Linked DNA regions of Gemmata palustris. Each later gene encodes a partner of the first gene's protein in a complex. Links are inferred from orthologs where the notes say so. Each region holds a gene or a part of one and is shown on either strand. Other genes may lie near its edges. The genes, in order: J8F10_RS11710 and J8F10_RS28090.

What was found.
Region 2: the proteins of J8F10_RS11710 (region 1) and J8F10_RS28090 are in contact, whole or in part, in a crystal structure (PDB 5UE9), measured with the Lactococcus lactis proteins. The link is inferred for Gemmata palustris from one-to-one orthologs. Residues at the interface, in WP_023189152.1 of Lactococcus lactis: Leu4, Gln5, Ala47, Ser48, Met49, Leu50, Leu51, Arg52, Arg53, Met95, Leu98, Arg223, Met224, Ala225, Cys226, Ile228, Gly229, Ala230, Cys231, Tyr232, Ala233, Val235, Glu236, His237, Asn243, His244, Ala245, Lys247, Glu250; in WP_025017116.1 of Lactococcus lactis: Gly25, Phe27, Phe29, Glu32, Tyr33, Lys35, Tyr36, Lys48, Phe56, Thr60, Pro61, Arg62, Val63, Ala64, Glu65, Thr66, Ala67, Ser68, Gly69, Met70, Ile74, Gln77, Pro223, Glu251, Phe274, Ala275, Pro277, Phe278.

The regions. Positions count from the first base shown.
Region 1 is NZ_JAGKQQ010000001.1:2,877,207-2,879,934, reverse strand. It holds J8F10_RS11710 (dihydroorotate dehydrogenase electron transfer subunit), read left to right. Parts: upstream 1-817; coding sequence 818-1,639; downstream 1,640-2,728. Other genes in the region: J8F10_RS11705 (adenylosuccinate synthase), read left to right, coding at 1,859-2,728; J8F10_RS11715 (pseudouridine synthase), read left to right, coding at 1-711.
Region 2 is NZ_JAGKQQ010000001.1:6,741,137-6,757,700, forward strand. Bases 7,995-10,799 are described here. They hold J8F10_RS28090 (dihydroorotate dehydrogenase), read right to left. Parts: upstream 9,952-10,799; coding sequence 9,037-9,951; downstream 7,995-9,036. Other genes in these bases: J8F10_RS28085 (hypothetical protein), read left to right, coding at 7,995-8,877; J8F10_RS28095 (hypothetical protein), read left to right, coding at 10,086-10,451; queC (7-cyano-7-deazaguanine synthase QueC), read right to left, coding at 10,687-10,799. Outside these bases: tRNA (N6-isopentenyl adenosine(37)-C2)-methylthiotransferase MiaB, read left to right, coding at 1-613; glnE (bifunctional [glutamate--ammonia ligase]-adenylyl-L-tyrosine phosphorylase/[glutamate--ammonia-ligase] adenylyltransferase), read left to right, coding at 835-4,125; J8F10_RS28060 (hypothetical protein), read left to right, coding at 4,304-5,287; J8F10_RS28065 (hypothetical protein), read right to left, coding at 5,512-5,961; J8F10_RS28070 (hypothetical protein), read right to left, coding at 5,958-6,599; J8F10_RS28080 (thioredoxin family protein), read left to right, coding at 7,049-7,378; more of J8F10_RS28085, read left to right, coding at 7,555-7,994; more of queC, read right to left, coding at 10,800-11,376; queF (preQ(1) synthase), read left to right, coding at 11,507-11,884; J8F10_RS28110 (hypothetical protein), read right to left, coding at 11,942-12,148; J8F10_RS28115 (tetratricopeptide repeat protein), read left to right, coding at 12,748-13,833; J8F10_RS28120 (macro domain-containing protein), read left to right, coding at 13,858-14,472; J8F10_RS28125 (DNA-3-methyladenine glycosylase family protein), read left to right, coding at 14,514-15,173; J8F10_RS28130 (hypothetical protein), read right to left, coding at 15,209-15,415; J8F10_RS28135 (patatin-like phospholipase family protein), read right to left, coding at 15,545-16,564.

The DNA.
Region 1 (2,728 bases):
CGCGTGAAGGTGGACGGCGTCCGGGTCACGGAACTCGGTCTGAAGATCGACCCCACCAAGCACCAAGTGGCGGTCGACGACCAGTCGGTGAAAGCCGAGAAGCTCGTCTACTGGGCGGTGAACAAACCCGTCGGGCACCTCTGCACGAACCACGACCCCGCCGGGCGGCCGCGTGCGGTCGATTTGCTCCCGCACGTCGAACAGCGGGTTTATACCGTCGGCCGACTCGACGAGGGCAGCGACGGGCTCCTGCTGATGACCAACGACGGCGACCTCGCGATGGGGCTGACGCACCCGCGGTACGGCGTGCCGAAGACCTACTTCGTGCTCGTCGCGGGGCGCCCCACGGACGAAGACCTCCAGAAGTTGCTCGACGGCGTGTGGCTGAGCGACGGCAAGGTGCGCGCGAAGAGCGCGAAGCGGGTGAAACCGCAGGGGAACGGCACCTGGGTCCGCGTGATCCTGACCGAGGGCAAGAACCGCGAGATCCGCCGGATGCTCGCGAAACTCGGCCACAAGGTGATGCGCCTGAAGCGCGTCGCGATCGGCCCGGTGAAGCTGGACAAGCTGCCGAAGGGCAAGGCGCGCCGGATCAGCGAGGACGAACTGAAAGAGCTAAAACTGTTCGTGACGAGGTCGCAGGAAAAGGTCGCCGCCGCGCGCCTCCGGGCCACGGAGAAGAAGACCAATCCGGGCGAACGGCCGGTGTGAGCCGGCCGGTTCTGCCAAAATTGTTCGCGAAAGTCTCACCGACCGGCGCGAGCCGGTCGTTCACCAAAACACACCAGCCGGCTCACGCCGGCCGTTTACCAAAACAATGTTTCACCGCATCGCGCGCGTTCTCGAACACGTCAAACTCGCCGAGCGCACGTTCCGCGTTCGGCTCCACTGCCCCGAACTGGCCGGCGCGATTCGACCGGGGCAGTTCGTGATGCTCCGGCTGCCGAACACCACCGACCCGTTGCTCGGGCGCCCGTTCGCGCTGTACGACACCGTGCTCGATGCTGCCGGTGCGCCGGTCGCCGTCGACGTGGTGTACCTCGTTGTGGGCAAGATGACGGGCCGGCTCGTGGAAGTGCGAGAGGGGGAAGAACTCCAAGTGTGGGGACCGCTCGGGAAGCCGTTCCTGGATGTCGGTACGCCGGACCGAGTTACGCTCGTGGCGGGCGGAATCGGGCAGACGCCGTTTCTGGCTTACGCACGCGAACTACTCGGCACGCGCGGCTTCGGTGGTGACGCCCCCCGCGCTCGCACGAAGAACGTTTCGCTGTATTACGGCGTGCGGAACGCGGACCTTGCGGCCGGTGTGGACGACTTCCGTGCCGCGGGTATTGACGTTCACGTCGCGAGCGACGACGGCAGCATCGGCACGAAGGGATTCGTGACGCAATTGCTCGAATCGCACGGGGTGACGGGGCCGCTCGTGGGGTGCGGGCCGGAGCCGATGTTGCACGCGCTCGCGAAACTGGCGGCGAAGTGGAACGTGCCGTGTCAGGTGTCGCTCGAAACGCCGATGGCGTGCGGCGTGGGCATCTGTTTCAGTTGCGTGGCGAAAGTGAGAACCCCGGACGGCGACGACTACAAGCGCGTCTGCGTGGACGGCCCGTGCTTCGACGCGGCGAAGCTGGTGTGGGAGTAACGCATCGCGCGTTCTGAATCGCACGTAGGGCATGTTTCGGGAAAGCCGTGAGCCAAGCGGCCGACCGGCCCGATTACGCGCCACTCCTCAAATTGCACCAACAGCGCGCGTCCGGGTGCCCCGGTACCACGCACCACCCTTGACGCCTCACGCGATGGGGACTAGCGTGAGACGGGTTGATTCACACCAATGAAGTTCGCAACGCGGCGGTTTCACACAATGCCCGGTACGTGCGTGGTCGGTTTGCAGTGGGGGGACGAGGCGAAGGGTAAGATCGTCGATCTCCTCGGTGACGGCTTCGATATCGTGGTGCGGTACAACGGCGGCGCCAACGCCGGCCACACGGTCGTCGTCAACGGAAAGAGTTTCAAACTCTCCCTTCTCCCGACCGGAGTGATCCGGTCGAACGTCCAGTCCGTTATCGGGAACGGGGTCGTCGTATACCCGCCCCGGTTCATCGAAGAAATCGAATCGCTCGTGAAGCAGGGCGGGCTCGATGTGTCCGGCTCGCTGTTCGTGAGCGATCACGCGCACGTCATCTTCCCGTACCACATGGAAGAGGAGCGGCTGCTCGAGAGCGGCGCCGAGGGGAAGATCGGCACCACCGGCCGCGGGATCGGGCCGTGCTACCAGGACAAGGTCGGCCGCCGGTTCGCCATCCGCGTCGGTGAGTTGCTCCAGCCGGACCACCTGCGCGAGCGGCTGCGGTTCGTGGTGCCGTTCAAGAACAAGCTCATGGGCGCGCTCGCGGGCGGTACGGCGCCAAAGGTCTTCGACCCCGAAGCGGTCGCCACCGAGTACCTGACCTACGCGGAACGCCTCCGACCGTTCGTGCGCGACACCACGCGCTTCCTGCACGACGCGATCGCGGCCAACAAGCGAATCATTTTCGAGGCCGCGCAGGGCAGCTTGCTCGACGTGGACCACGGCACGTACCCCTACGTCACCAGTTCGAGCAGCCTCCCGTCCGGCATTTGGGGCGGGTCCGGCGTGCCCGCGAAGCACCTGAAGCGGATCATCGGCGTGGTGAAGGCTTACACGAGCCGCGTGGGTCAGGGGCCGTTCCCGACGGAGCTGAACGACGGTCCC
Region 2 (16,564 bases), 3.9 Mb from region 1 along the record:
GCTCGCGCGCTGCCGGGAACTGGTGCCCGGCGTGTCGGTGAGTTCGGACTTCATCGTCGGCTTCTGCGGCGAAACGGAAGAGAGCTTCCAGAAGTCGATGGAGTTGGTCCGCGTCGCGCAGTTCAAGAACTCGTTCATCTTCAAGTACAGCGAGCGCGCGGGCACGAAGGCCGCGGACCGGTACCCGGACGACGTGCCCGATGACGTGAAGAAGCGCCGAAACAACGACCTGCTCGCGGTGCAGAACGAGAACAGCCGCATCGACCACCGCGCGCAAGTCGGCAAGGTGGTGGAAGTCTTGGTCGAAGGCCCGAGCCGGCGTGAACAGCGCGCGAGCCGCGGCCGCGAAGAGCCCGGTCACATCACACAACTCACCGGCCGCAGCATGGCCGACCACATCGTGGTGTTCGACGGCACCGAACGGCTCGTCGGCCACACGATCCGCATCGCGATCACCGACGCCAGCCCGTTCACGCTGTACGGCAACGTACTGACCGACGAAAGCGTGGGCGTGGATACCACCGACCGCCAACCCAACCGGGTGCCGAATAGTCCCCCCTCCAACCTCGAGATCGGGACGCGCCCGGAGCGCTTTTCGCTTCCTCTAATTTGAGGGTCCGGCGCGGCGTCCCTACCTCGTAGCAAGCGCCGGGTCGTAGATACTCACCGGCGCTTGCCAGCGAGTGCCTGCGACCCGAGGGGCGATCGCGGGGTTCAGCACGACCAAGTTTCACACCGCCGGCCCGGGGATCGTGCTCGGCGCAACGGCCCTGGTGTGGAAGCTGAAATAAGGCGGGCTGTGTCGGTCTCACATTGCCGCGGTATCATCTCTGCATGGCCTCTCTCGAAGACACCATCCTGAAAGCCGTGCGCGACGCGGACCGCGGGCGCCGGAACCTCGCCGCGCTCGCCGCGCACCTCGGGGCGTCCGCGCCCGAACTGTTCGCGCCGCTCGGTCGGCTCCTGCCGCGGACCGCGGACCCGGACATGGCGCTCAACAATCTGGAGCGCCTGTTCGCGCGCCCGGACGCCCGCGCGCACCTCCCCGCGCTGCTCGAAACGCGCGCCCGCGAACTCGACGCCACGCTCCAACTGCTCGCCACCTCGCAGTTCTTCGCGGACACGCTCGCGGCCTACCCCGAGTTCCTCGCGACCGTGTTCCACGTGCCCAAGCGGAACCCCTTCACCCCCGAACTCATTGCCCAACTCAAAGGCGAGGTGGACGCGGCCGGCGACGACGCGGGCGTGCTGCGCGCGTTCCGCCGGTTCCGCGACCGGCACACGCTCCGCATCGGCATCGGCGACGTGATCCGCGACCGGCCGCTCGAAGAGATCACGCGCGAACTCTCTCGCCTCGCCGACGCATCGATCGAAGTCGCACTCCAGCACGCGCTGCGAACCGTTACGACACGGTTCGGTAGCCCGACCGCGCCGACCGGTCAGCCCGCGAAAATTACGACGCTCGCGTTCGGCAAACTCGGCGGTGACGAGCTGAACTATTCGAGCGACATTGACCTGATGTTCGTGTACGACTTCGACGGCGAGACTAATCGAAGGTCGGGAGTGAGCAACGCCGAGTTCTTCGGCCGCGTGGTCAGCGAAGTCGTGCGGTTGCTTTCGAGCCACACGGACCGCGGGTTCGCGTACCGGGTGGACCTGCGCCTCCGGCCGGAGGGGAACCGCGGGTCACTCGCCCGGAGCCTGGCGAGCACGCTCAGCTACTACGACACGATGGGCCGCACGTGGGAGCGCCAGGCGCTCATCAAGCTGCGGCACGTGGGCGGCGACCCGGCGCTCGCGCGCGACTTCCTCTCGGCCGTCGAGCCGTTCGTGTACCGCAAGTATTTCAGCTTTTCCGAGATCAACGAGGTGAAGGCGCTCAAGCGCCAGATGGAAGCGAAGGCCCAGCGCGCGCAATCGGACAACACGGACCTCCCGCGCGACGTGAAGACCGGGCGCGGCGGCATCCGCGACATCGAGTACACGGTCCAGTTCCTTCAGTTGCTCAACGGCGGCGACCTCCCGGCCGTGCGCCAGCGGAACACGCTCCTCGCGCTCGAAGCGCTGGAAATCGCCGGGTGCCTGAGTTCGCAGGAGACGTACATCCTCGCGGACGCCTACCGGTTCCTGCGCAAGACCGAGCACCGGCTGCAACTGCTGTTTGACCTCCAGACGCACAAACTGCCCGCCGAAGGGGACGAGCTGCGGAAACTCGCGCGGCGCATGGGGTACGCGATAGCACGGAACGCGGAGCGCGGAGCGCGGAACGAAGACGAGCCACCGCACGCCCCTCCCGAGGGCGGGGAACTCGGTCCCGAGGGCGGCGCTTCCAGTTCCGCGCTCCGCGCTCCGAGTTCCGCGCTCTCCGCGCAGCGCCGCTCGCCGCTCGACGAGTCCGACCCGCCGCCGCTCGACACGCGCGACCTGTTGGTCGATCCACTCGACCGGTTCCTGAAAGACCTGCAGGACAAGACGTCGATCGATCGCACCATCCTGAACCACTTGCTGCACCAGTCGTTTCAGGGAGAAGACGGGCACTCGGAGCCGGAAGCCGACCTGATTCTCGACCCGGACCCGGACGCAGAGACCGTGCGCGCGGTGCTCGGGCGCTACCCGTTCCGCGACGTGCCGAAGGCGTTCGCCAACCTGTCCGCGCTGGCACGGGAGAGCGTGCCGTTCCTGTCCGCGCGCCGGTGCCGGCACTTCCTCGCGAGTATCGCCCCGCCGCTCTTGCGCGCCGTGGCCGCCAGTCCCGATCCGGACGCGGCCCTCACCGACCTGGAGCGCGTCAGCGCGTCACTCGGCGCGAAGGCCGTGCTGTGGGAGCTGTTCAGCATCAGCCCGCCCAGCCTGAAGTTGTACGTCGAACTGTGTGCCGGGAGCCCGTACCTGTCGGGGTTGCTCATCAACAACCCGGGTATGGTGGACGAACTGCTCGATTCGCTCGTACTCAATCAACCGCGCACGGCCGACGAGCTTCACGCCGAGTTAACGGAACTCCTCCGAGGGGCAACCGATCCGGACCCGATTCTGCACAGCTTTCAGGACAAAGAGTTCCTGCGCATCGGTGTGGGCGACCTGCTCGGCAAGGCGGACGTGCGCGTCACCACCGCGGCCCTTTCCGACGTGGCCGACACGATTCTGAACCAGGTCGTGGAACTGGTCGAGCCTTCCGTTCGTGCGAAGTTCGGCGATCCGATCATTGAAGCGCGCGACGGCCCTCAACCGTTGGAGGACGTTTTCACCGGCCGGCTGACACCGGCCGTTCGCCCAGAATGTCCCTACGTCCTTCTCGGCCTCGGCAAACTCGGCGGCCGCGAGATCAGTTACCACAGCGACCTCGACCTGCTGCTCGTGTACGAAGCCGACGGCACGACGTCGCGCGGTGAGGCGAATCGGTTGTATTTCACCGAACTGGCGCAGCGCGTCATCAAGACCGCGAGCCGGATGGGGCCGATGGGCCGGCTTTACGAGGTGGACATGCGGCTGCGGCCGACGGGCAAGTCCGGGAGCCTCGTGCTGCCGCTCTCGGAGTTCCGCCGGTACTTCGCGAGTTCGACGTGTCAGCTCTGGGAGCGGCAAGCGCTCGCCCGCGCGCGGGTCGTTCGCGGAGAGGCCCGGTTCGCGGACGAAGTGACGGCCGCGGTCCGTACCGCGATGCTCGGTCCCGCGTGGCACCCGGAGGTGGTGGACGAGGTGCGGGCGATGCGCCAGAAGCTCGAAGCGACCGCCAGCCAGTGGAGCCTGAAGCGCGGACCGGGCGGGTTAACGGACGTGGAGTTCGCGGTGCAGTTGCTCCAATTGAAGTACGGGCGCAAGCACCCGGACGTCCTGAAGCCGAACGTGTGGGACGCGCTCGACGCACTGGCCGCGGCCGGCCTACTCCCCGCGAACGATGCGACCGCGCTGCGCGACGGCTACTCGTTTCTGCGCCTCGTCGAAGCGCGCTTGCGGATCGTGACCGACCGGCCACTGACGGAGATCCCCGAAGCGGCCGACGATCAGGCGAAACTCGCGTACCGACTCGGGTTCGTGGCCTCTTCGGACTTCCTCGGAGCGTTTCGTGAGGCTACCGCGGGCATCCGAACGGCGTATCTCGCCGCCACCGCGCGCGAGCGATCATAAGTAGATCACGCGGGCCGTACTTCTTCCCCCATCTCGCCCAAATTCTCGGGGCAGCGGGCGATTCTGAAATCCGCGAAACCGGTCGGCGTCTGGGTGGGTAGAATACGCGTGACCGACGTCCGAATCGGCCCTCTAGCAAAACCGCCAGGCCGATTCATCTCGGAAAGGATCAAAACTCATGATGCGTTTCTCTCGCCTGGGTTTGGCGGCCGTTTTCGCCGCGACTCTGGCCGCCCCGGTTGCCCGCGCCGCCGAACCGGACAAGCTCCTCCCGGCCGAAGCGGACACCGTCGCCTACATCAATTTCAAGCAGATCCTCGAATCCGATATCGTTAAGAAATACGCTCTCGACCAGATCAAGCAGGCCCTTGCCGGCCAGGACGCCAAGAAGTTCCTGGAAGACATGGGCCTGGACCCGATGAAGGACGTCGACAAGGTGTGGCTCGGGATGTCCGGTTCGACCCCGGACGACACCAAGGCGCTCGTGATCGTTCACGGCACCTTCGATCCCGACAAGCTGTTCAAGGCCGCCGAAGCCGTCACCAAGAAGGACGGCGACAAGTTCAGCATGGTGAAGGACGGCACCGCCACGATGTTCAAGTACCAACCGGACCAGGGCAACCCGGTCTACGGTACCGTGGTGAACGACACCACCGTCATCGCCGGCACGGACAAGAAGCTCATCGCCACCGCGCTGAAGCAGTCCGAGGACAAGAAGAAGGCCCCGATCAAGGCCGAACTCACGGACCTCATCAAGCAACTGGATGAGAAGGCGTCGCTGTTCGCCACGTCGCTGGTGAAGGGTAAGTTCGACGCCGTGAAGTTCCCACCGCAGTCGCCGATCGACCTGTCCGGGATCGAGAAGTCGCTCCCGAAGACCAACACACTCAGCCTCGTCATCCGGGTCACCGCGGACATCAACCTGGAAGTCACCTTCGGGATGAAGGACGAGGATTCGGCCGCCGACATGGGTGACGCGGTCGCGAAGCTCGTCAAGGACATCGGCGGGTTCGTCCCGGCGCTGGTCGCGTTCGAGCCGAAGGCCAAGCCGCTCGGCGAGATCCTCAAAACGGTCAAGTCCGATGTGAAGAAGACCAGCGTTACCCTCTCCGGGAAAGTGGTCGGTGACATCATCGGTAAGCTGATTACGCCGGAAGGCTAAGTCGATCGAACTGCAAACACAGCGACACGGGCGGCCTTTGGCCGCCCGTGTTTGTTTTTCGCGTCGAGTGAGCCGCGACCGGTGGTGTCTTGAGTGTGGTCCGCTCGCTCCGCGAGCGGTTGGACCCACGAGCGCAATCGAGTACGCACTAACTCGGGTGGGGCGAAGCCCCGCTCGCGGAGCGAGCGGACCACACTCAAGACACCACCGGTCGCTGTCGGGGTTCACACTTCGGGAATTTCGATGTCGTCGAGCGGATCGTTCTTTTCCGGGCTGTCGGCGGCTCGTTTGCTTTGATTCGACTTGATGAGCGCGGAGACTTCGTCCCAGTTCACCGCGGCGAAAATCTCGTCCAGGTGCTTCACCACGCCCAGTAAGCTCGCGGAGGCCATCTCGAAGTTGGTGTGCGGGGAGAATTCTTTGAAGTGATCGCGGAAGTGCTCCGCGACGCGGCGGAGTTTGGGCAACTTCCCCTTTAACCGACGAAGGAAGTCGCCGAAATCGCCCCGCTGGAGCGCCGGCTCGACGGCTCGAATGCTGTCGTAGAGAGTTCGCGGGACGTCGAGCATGTCCTCGTTGTCCTGGATCTCGTCCGCGTGCTTGAGGAACGTGCGGATCATCCAGGCGTGCGCGAGGACCGTGTTCAGCCGGGCGACGGCTTCTTCGGGACTCATGGTTGCGCCGGCGCGGGGTTGGGGCCATCGGTCGGGACCGCGGGCGCCGGGGTCGTCGGCTTCCCTTTCGAGGCTTCGGCTTCTTCCTTCGACATCAGTACCAAGAACGTACCGACCGCGACGAGCACGATCCCGGCCCACAGTTTCCAGCCCGGCATATCGAAGTGGAAGTTGCTCCACTCGCCGGTCTTCGCGTTCGGGTGCCACACGGAGCTGAGCACCGTGTTGATGAGCGGGGCGAGGCAGAAGATGAGTGGTGCGATGTACATGCGGTACGTCGCGGGGTTCACGCCCTCGATCTTCGCCTGATCGACCGCCGCTTTGCTGGCGAAAATCACGCAGATCGCGCCGACCGCACCGGCCACGCCCGCGAGCCCGCTGAACACGAGCCCCACCGCGCGCCAGCTCGCTTGGGCGTCGTCGCGGGTCGCCATGAGTACGACCGGGATGACCACGGCCATCACCATGTACGCCACGCCGACCGACAGAATGGACGCCAGCCGCCCGCCGACGCCGATCGCGTTCCCCTGCGCGTTGAGCGGGCTGAGCATCTGCCCACCGAAGAAGATGATGGGCACGTAGGTGCCCCACGCCAACCCAGCGAGAATGACGTAGCCCCACCACGGGATGCTGTTCATCGATATTCCAGGAAATGGAACGCGGGGCGCGGAATGCGGAGTTCGGAACGAAGACCGAGTCTCCGTTCCGCGATCCGAACTCCGCGCCCCGCGCTGGAAAGAGTGACCCTATGGGGATTCGAACCCCAGTTCCTGCCTTGAAAGGGCAGTGTCCTAGGCCACTAGACGATAGGGCCACGTCTGGAAGTCGGCGCCGCCGAGGACACACCATTTTTAGGAGCGGCACGGGCGAGCGGCAACGTGCGTGCGCCGGTATCGGGGCGATCGGGGGCCGAAAAAGACAAGAACCAACTGCCCCCGTTCCGGTTTTCCGACGCCCGGCGCGTTCGCTCGGGGCGTAAGGGCACGACTTTGCTGTGGTACAATCTCCCGTGTGGACGAGTAGAATGGTTCACGAACCGCTCGCAGGTATCGGACCATCTAACCCATATCTCCCGAGGACTCTCAAAATGGCCAGCCCTAACGTTGTTGAACTGACCGAAGGAAACTGGAGCGAGTACGTCACCAGCGGCACGCTGATCGTTGCCGACTTCTGGGCGCCGTGGTGCGGCCCGTGCCGCCGACTCGCTTCCACCATCGACGCCGTTGCCGACCAGTTCGCCGGCAAGGTGAAGGTGGGCAAACTGAACGTGGACGAGAACCCCAATCTCGCCGTCAAGTACGACGTGATGACGATCCCCCGCATCCTGTTCTTCAAGGGTAGCGACACCCCCGTTCACACGGAGAGCGGCGTCCTGTCCCCCGACGAGCTGTCGAAGCTGATTAACCAGTACGCCTAATTTTTCGAGCCGCGTCCGACGGGAACGGGTTGAAGGGCGAAGCGGTGATCGAGCGCACGGAGCGACTCGGCCACCGCTTTGCTCGCTTCGCCCTTCAGCCCATCTCTTCATGAAGATCGCCCCCCCCGCGCGCCGATAAAGTTTGCGGGTTCTTCCGTCGGAGCGGGGCGCGAACAATGGCAAACATTAACGACGAGCGGGTTCGACTTGCGTTGGACCGGGCGGAGGCGGACCGCTTGTTGGCGGAAGCCCGTGCCGCGCAACGCACCGCGAACCGCGAACGGAGCCGCGCCCGCAAGCTTGCCGCGCGCCTGGCCCGGCGCGTCCAGCACACACTCGATACCGCCCGCGCGCAACTGGAAACCGATCGCCAGGCGCTCGAGGCCCGGGTCGCGCGCTTCAACGAAACACAATCGGTGTTCAACGGCACGATCGCGGCCGACCGCGACCGGGTGCGCGACGCCTGGGCCGATCTCGCCGCCCGCCAGAAGCGCTCCATAGAAGAATGGGACGAAGCGAGCCGGTTCCAGGCGGAACAGGCCACAGCGCTCGACGCCCGGGCCGCAGCGCTCGATGCCCGCGAGCGGGGCGAAACCGAAGCGAAAATCAAGCTCCAGTGCGAAGTTACGGTGCTGCGCGAGGAAGCCGCCGCGCTCGAAATGCGCGTGCGCAACGCGCGCCAGGCGGTGGACGAACTCGAGCACCAGCGCGAACAACTGCGGGCCGACACCCTCGCGCTGGTCGCGGCGGAAGCGGAACCGCCGGCCGAACTCCAAGTCGCACTCGACCGCTCCACCGACCGCGACCTGACGCAGTGGGCCAACGAGCTCGCGAAGAAGGAAGAGCGGTTGAACGTGGAGCGGGCCACGGTCACGGGGCTGTTCGCGAGCCTGGCGCGCGACAAGGCCGGGATGGGGGACCAGCGCCGGGTGCTCGCGGAGCAGTTCGCGCAACTCGCCGCGGCCCGCGCCGGGTGGCAGGCCGCCGAGCGCGAGACCGTTCTGGAAATGGAGCAACTCGCGCACACGCTCCGGCAGCGCGAGGCCGAACTCAACGCCCGCGACCAGCGCATCAGCCGCGCGGACGGTCGGCGGCGCGAGGACGCCTACGATTTGTGGCAGTTCCGGTTGCGGCTCGAAGCGTGGCAGTCGAAGCTCGTCGCGTTCGAGATGCGCTGGCACACGGAGCGCGAGCAGCTCGAAGCGGATCTCGTCCGGCGCGAAGAGACCCTGATCGCACGGGAGGCGGGCGCCGGCGGTGATTCGGACACGATTCCCCCGGTAATCCCGTTCGCGCTCGCGATTTACGACGGCCCGCCGACCCGAGCGGTGCCGGAGGAACTGACCGCGCTCCGCGACGAGGTCGAGCGCATGGCCAGCCTGCTCCTCGAAGCGGACCTGCCGGAACCGCCCGAACCGCACGAGAGCGAGTTACCGTGGGCCGCCCCCGACGAGAACAACGCCGAAGTGTTCCCGTATGACCGCTCCCGCGCGGCCTAGTCAGCAACCGAACGAGCAAAGGGGCGGGGCTTCCCGTGCGTTGAACCGTGACGACAAACGGGAGCGCCGCCCACTCCCTTGCAGTCGCGGCTCGCTACAAGGAAACGCGACGAATCGAGCGCCGCTCGCACTTAAATGGTTGCGGGGCACAAGTGGCGTCTACGTCTTCAGCGTGCCGGTGATTTCGCGCACGCGGCTCGCCCCGAGTGATTCGATCGCACTCGGGAGGGCGTCCACGATCTTGACACTCGCGGTCGGGTCGTAGAAGTTCGCGGTGCCGATCTGGACCGCGGTCGCCCCGACCACGAGAAAGTCCATCACATCGTTAAGGGTCGCGATCCCGCCCACTGCGATCACCGGAATCGCCTTCAATTGTGCGATTCGCCACACCGCGCGCAGGGCTAACGGTTTGATCGCGGGGCCGCTCAGTCCGCCCGTGATGTTACCGAGGATCGGCGCCCGTTTCCGCCAATCGACTGCCATGCCCACAAAGGTGTTGACCGCGCTCACCGCGTCCGCGCCGCCGTCGGCTGCGGCCTTTGCGATGACGGTGATGTCGGTCACGTTCGGCGTGAGCTTCGCGATGAGTGGCAGGTCCGGGCACACGTCCCGGCACCGGCGGACGATATCTTTCGTCAGCTTGGGATCGATGGCGAAATCCGTCCCGCCGCTCACGTTGGGACACGACAGGTTCAGTTCCAGCGCGCTCAATCCTTCGCGCGACTGATGCACGCGCGCCGCCATCGCGACGAACTCTTCCTCGCTCTTCCCCGCGATGTTGCCGACGATCGCCGTCGGGAGCGTGCGGAGGTAAGGGAGGTGGTGCGTGAGGAAGTGTTCGAGGCCGTCGTTATCCAAACCGATCGCGTTCAGCATGCCGGACGCGGTCTCCACCGTGCGCGGCGGGCGATTACCGGCGCGGGGCGCGTGCGTCACGGTTTTGGGAACGACCCCGCCGAGCTTCGCGAAATCGACGAACGGCGCCATTTCCTTCGCGTAGCCGAACGTGCCGCTCGCCACGAGGACCGGGTTGCGGAGCTGGAGCCGCCCGAGCGTGCAGGACAGGTCAATCATTAACGACGGTCTCCCGGTTCGGCCCCACAAACGACTTCCGGCATTTTATTAGTTTGTTGCGCGTAACTCTGTCCGCACGGCAGTGTTTACGAGACTACGGATCACATTTTCGGTTCCAATCCCAAGAGGTGCCCATGTCTCGCAAGCTGCTCGCAGCCGGGCTGTTCGCACTGGCCTGCACAATTACGCTGTACGCTCACACCGTTACCGCGGGTGAAGAGGCCCCGGCCCCGCGCGCCGCCGGCGAGGGGGAGGGCGATAAGAAGGGCGAAGGCAAGGGCGGCCCCGGTGGAAAGTTCGGTAAGGGCGGCTTCGATAAGAGCAAGATCGACCCCGAAAAGCTGAAGGCCCTCAAGGAGAAGTTCGGCAAAGGCGGGTTCGACAAGAGCAAGATCGACCCGGAGAAACTCAAGGAATTCAAGGACAAGTTCGGCAAAAATGGGAAGGGCGGCTTCGGGAAGGGCAAGAAAGACAAGGACAAAGAGAGCGGCGAAGAGTGAGAGGCGCCGGGCACAGTCTTGGCGCACACATTTCAATTGCTTTGGTGTGCGGTTGCAACAAGGGGCGAACGGCCGGCGTGAGCCGGCTGGTGGAACTGGCTCGGGCTACACTTGGGAGCTTTCACCAGCGAACGGGTCGAGTTCGGGCGGGAGCGCCTTTCAGGGTGGAACTGGCTCGGGCTACACTTGGGAGCTTTCACCAGCCGGCTCACGCCGGCCGTTCGCCGGAAGCTCCTCACTGGTACTGCGTCGGGTCCGGTTGACCGGCTTCGGCGAAGCCCTTCTTGCGCAGCGAGCACGAGTCGCACCGGCCGCACGCCCGGCCCGTCGCGTCGGGATCGTAGCAACTCAACGTCTGCGCGTAATCCACACCAAGTTTGGTCCCTTCGCGAATGATCTCCGCTTTCGTCATCTTGAGCAGCGGCGAGTGAACGCGGAACTTCCCCGTGCCCTCGGTACCGGCTTTCGTCGCGAGGTTCGCGAGGCCCTCGAACGCGCTCAGGAACTCGGGCCGGCAGTCGGGGTAACCACTGTAATCCAGGACGTTAGCGCCGATGAAGATGTCGAACGCGCCGACCACTTCCGCCAACCCGAGCGCCAAACCGAGTAAGATCGTGTTGCGCGCCGGGACATACGTCACCGGAACGCCGTGGGTCATATCGTCCGCGGAGCGGTCCTTCGGCACCGCGATGTCCGCCGTGAGCGCGGACCCGCCGATTTGCCGGAGGTCGAGCTTCACGACGCGGTGATCGACCGCACCGAGCGCGGTAGCCACGGTCGCGGCGCGCACGAGTTCGACGCGGTGCCGCTGCCCGTAATCGACGGCCAGCGTGTAACACTCAAAGCCCTGGTTCCGCGCGACCGCGAGCGCCGTGGTGCTGTCCAATCCGCCGCTGAGAAGCACGACCGCTTTCACAACACGCACTCCCGATCGAGTTGGTAATCGCCCGCCCGCGGTTCTTCTGGAAGCGCGGGCGCTGACGTTGCGACGAAACGAGGTGGAACCGCCCGCGCGCTTCATCTATCAAGATAGGTACCCTACGAGACGCACCACAATGGAACTGACCGAAACCCCGGCCATCGAGCAGTTGGAAACGTTCCCGAACCCGCGCCCGGGGCGGGAGTTTGCGATCGAGATCGTATGCCCGGAGTTCACGAGCGTGTGCCCGAAGACCGGCCAGCCGGACTTCGGCACGATCACGTTCACGTACACGCCGGGTGAAACGTGCGTCGAGTTGAAGTCGCTGAAGCTTTACCTGCAGCGGTTCCGCAATCAGGGGATCTTCTACGAACAGGTGACGAACCGGCTGCTCGATGATTTCGTGGCCGCGTGTAAGCCGGTGCGGTGCAAAGTGGTGTCGGTGTGGACGCCGCGTGGCGGCATCAGCACGACCGTGACGTGCGTGCATGAAGCGAACGAGCAGCCGGTGTGATCGGCCTCTGACTGCGTGTCCCACCGGCCGGCTTACGCCGGCCGGGTGCCAAAAGCATTAATCAACGATGATGGCGTTTTCGAGGCGGGCGTTCGGGAGGGCTTCGCGTGCGCCCTGTTGAGCGAGTTGCTTCACGTGGTACGAATTGGCCCGACCGCGAAGCACCACGCGCTCACCGCCCGTAGCGATTTCGACTTCGAGGTTCTGCACCCGGCGGCTCGTCCGATCGGCCACCCGCTGTGTAACAAGCTCAAGTAACGACATAGGGTTTGTGCTCATCTGCCCTGATTACTTCCTCGCGTTGCCTAAAGGTCAAGCAAGAGTGCTTGATTCGTATTCTTAACAGGCCGCGCTAGAGGCGTATCTTTTAGGTTACGGAATTTAGATGCAAACCGCAGTCCAGAAATATGTTTCCAAATCGCAACTCCTGAACCTGCGTGGTTCCCGGCCTTTATTTGCTGAAGAACTGCGCACCCGCGTGGCCAATGGTGCCCGGTGCGTGCGCTTCGAGTATTGCTTCTCACTTTTGTTCGTGACCGTGCGTCGGCAATCCGAAGTCTATCTCACTAAATCCTGGCAACAGCGTTACTTATGGGGGTTGTGGTACAGCACTCTCGCGCTTTTGCTCGGGCCGTGGGGCGTTCCGTGGGGACTATTTTGGACACTCTGGGCCGTTTGGGTGAACACGACCGGCGGAGCGGACTGTACCGCGAGCGTTCTCACTGCGGTGGAATCACTTAGTACAGAATGCGCGAATGCGCAAATCGATTCCCAGCATGGGGAAGTTAACCCGTTAGCGCCGGATTACAATTAGCTCTGGTACACGGTTCCGCTCTGCGCCGCGATGACGAGGAGGGACGCTTGTGGTTCGTCACGGTACGGTCGCTCTCGCTGCCCTCGTCGTGGGCCTTCTGGCTTTATCCGAGGGGCGGGCGTCGCTGCACCACCCGGACGACCCGATGGCGATCCCGGTGAGCGAAAAGGGCGCACCCGAAGCGCTTTCCTTTGAAGAATTCGGGCGCCGGCGCCTCGTGTTACTGAACGCGAGCAACCCGAAGTGGCCGCTCGACAATTCCGATCCAAGAGACCCGGCGAAGAAAATCAGGACCGACCGCGGTACGGTCAAGGATCGCATCGACAAACGGTCGGCGCTCCGCGGCCGGTCGGAACTGGATAGCGTCGCACTGGCGGTTGACCTGCTCCGGTTCGGTCAACCGGCCGAGGCCACCGGCGCGCTAAGGGACCAGCGCAGAGGATTTCTGCCGAACATCACGCACGCACACATCGAGGCCGCGCAGGGGAACTGGGACCGCGCGTTTCAGTTCCTCGATATCGCGAACGAGGAGCGCCCACCGAAGGAGGTTCCCGGCCTCAAGCCCCAAGAGCTCGCGTGGCAACTCAAGCTGAACACCGGACCGTTACTGAAGTTGGTGCGGCTCCGAATGAACGAAGCGAGGGGCGCCAAACCCGCGCCGGAAAACGAACTGCCGGACGCGATCTTCCCCGTGAACTTCGCGGACACGGTCGACGGCGCGCTGGTGCCGGGGGAGCGGGCGAAACTCCCGCCCGATGCGCTCGCGACCGTGCAACAGCTCGTGCTGTGGTTCCCGCACGACCCGCGCCTCTACTGGCTGCTCGGTGAACTGTACGCGGCGAAGGGGGAATTCGCCGCCGCGCGGAAGATCATGGACGAGTGCGTGGGGACGTTCACTTACAGTAACCGCAAGGTGCTGATGCAGCACCGCGAAGCGGTGACGAAGGCCGCGGACGCGAAGGGGGCCGCGCCCGAAGATCCGCTCTTCGCACAGCCCGATAGTGCTCCTCCTCCGCCGGCCCCGGCGCTGCCGTTCTCAATGGGCGCGGTGTGGATCTACTTCGGCGTGGTCGGGGTGATCGCGCTGTTCGCGGCCGTTCGCGCGCTAATGAAACTCAAAAGTAAACTCAATTGATGGCAACGGGAGGAGCCCTTCGCGATGATCGAAAACGTGTGGCTCGTTCACCCCGATGAGGCGATGTGTGCGGCGTTCCGGCGCCGGTTCGCCGGGCTGCGCGGCGTTCGCGTCGTTCGGGGCCGTTTTGAAGACCTGGAACCACACGACTGCTTCGTCACCGCGGGAAATGCGTTCGGCATCATGACCGCGGGCATTGATGCGGCCGTGGTCGGGGCCTTCGGCGAAGAACTGATGGCGCGCGTCCAGCACCGCATCATGAACGACTACTTCGGCGAGCAACCGATCGGCACCGCGTTCGTGTTGGGAACCGGCAGCTCCGCGATCCCGTTTCTGGTTCACGCGCCGACGATGCGCGTCCCCGGCAACATTGACGGGACGGACAAAGTGTACTGCGCGACCTGGGCCGCGCTGCTCGCGGTTCAGGCCCACAACACAACGAACGCGCACCGAATCGAAACGGTCGCGTTCCCCGCGATGGGCACCGGATTCGGCGGGGTACCGTTCGACGAGGCCGCGCGCCAAATGGCGGTCGCGTGGCGCAACTACCTCGAACCGCCGCACCGACTCGACTGGGATTTCGTGGTCGAGCGCCACCGCGCCATTTGCTACGACGGCCCGCGCCAGGTCGCCCGCTGAATCGCTCTCGCTTCTTGCGAATTCGGCGTTACACTATCCGCATGTCCACAACATATTACAAAAAGGTGCGCAAGCACCTTTCCGGCAATTGCCCGGTCATGAAGCGGATCATTGACCGCGTCGGGCCGTGTACGCTCACCCCCAACGGCGACGACCCGTTCACGTTGCTCGTGCGGTGCGTGATCTCACAACAAATCTCGACCAAAGCGGCCAAGTCAATTTACGGCCGGCTCGTCGCCGCGCTGAACGGCACGCCCGAAGGGGAGAGCGGTGCACCAACGATTCCGATTGCGGAGCTGGCGAAGCTCACCGAGGCGGAGTACAAGGCGTGCGGGATCTCGGGACCGAAACAACGGACCATGCGCGCGGTCATCGACCACGTGAAGGCCCACCCCGACCTGCTGCCGAGCATTCCCGACCTCGACGACGACGCGGTTCGTGAACAACTGACGGTCATCAAGGGCATCGGCCCCTGGACCGTCGATATGTACCTGCTCTTCGGTTTGGGGCGCGCGGACGTGCTGGCGGTCGGTGACTACGCGATCAAGGTCGCGGTGAAGAACCAGTTCAACCTGCGGAAGATGCCGGACGCGGCCAAAATGACCAAACTCGCGAAGCCGTGGGCACCGTACCGCAGCGTCGCGTCGTGGTACTTATGGCGCAGCTTGGACGCGGTGAAGACTGAAAAAGAGGGCACGTGAGGGGCGCGCGATTCGGAGCTGTCCCACAGCGAAGATCAGTGCGCCCAACTGCGGTAAGCCACGACCACACGCTTGCGATCGATTCCGATCACCCGGTCGGGCTCCAGATACCATTCCGTAATTCCGGCCGAATCTATCGTGACCGGCACGCTTTCCAGCCAGGTCGTGTCCGCCGCGTTGACCGGCGCGATCCCGGCCGGAACCCAACCGTCGAACTCTCTCGGCGGCACGCGAGCCAGCACGCGGACATCCCAATCAGACGGACCCGGAACGAGCCCGCCACCGTTAGTGTGATACCTACGGCGCCGGTCGACCCGAGCACCTCCTCGCGTGACCGTGACCCGAGGAGGCTCATCACCGATCGTGGGCGACTACTTGACGAGTGGGACCGGGGGGATTCCTTCGTTTAAAGTGGGAAATGGCGCGAAGGGAGTCGGCCCCTTCTCGCTCCGCGAAACCGGGCCGCGGACCTCATACGTCAGGCGCGTCCCGGCCCGGACGTTGTCCTCTTCGCCGGGGCCGACGCCCGGCGGTGTGCGCCGCCACGCGGTCCCCTGACACGTGATCCGGTACCCCTCGTTGAACATGCCCGTGAGCTGCGGGATCTTGAACGCCATGCTCGACGTCGGGGCCGGGTACTCGGGCGGGATGGAGGTCAGAAAGTAGTTCATCCCCGTCAGCATCCCGGTCGTGAAATAGCGCTGCAGGTCGCCCCGCGTTTGCGCGTAGATCATCGCGGAGATTTCCTTGCTGGCCAGCGCGAGCGCCAGCGGCTTGATTTTCTCCTGGTCGGCGTACAACTTCCCGGCGACGACGAAATACACGTTCGTCCCCGCGAGGTCCGCGTTCGGGTCTTTCGAGCGGTCCTCCGGCGGCACGTAGGGCGGCATGACGAAGAGGGCCTTCGAGACGCCCCCGTCGATGTGCCGCTCCGTCACGCACCGGCCGTCCACATCGACGGCGATGTGCTGCGGCGGGAAGGCGCCCGGAATGGCGGACGATCCGAGGAGAATTTGCTGAATGAGCTTCACGTCCTGCGGGCGCCCGCGACAGGCGATCGCCCCGATGTCCCAGACGACGAACTGTTTGCTTTCCGCCGCGGTCGTGCCGATGTAGAGGCGCCGACCCTTTTGGTGCTCCCGGGCCAGTTCGCATATCACCTGCGGGGACAGCACCTCCGCCACCTTCTCGGCGAGCGGGGTGTTGTCCGCGAGCGACTCGCGGAACAGCCCGCGCACGGGCTTCATCTTGTAGAGATCTTTTGCTTCCAGGGTCGTGTAGAACGCCTTCAACTGTTGGTCGTAGGCCGGCCCGAGGAACGCGAAGGGCGCCGCCAGCGCGCCGGTGCTGATGCCGGTCACGACATCGAACTCGGGCCGATCGCCGCGCGC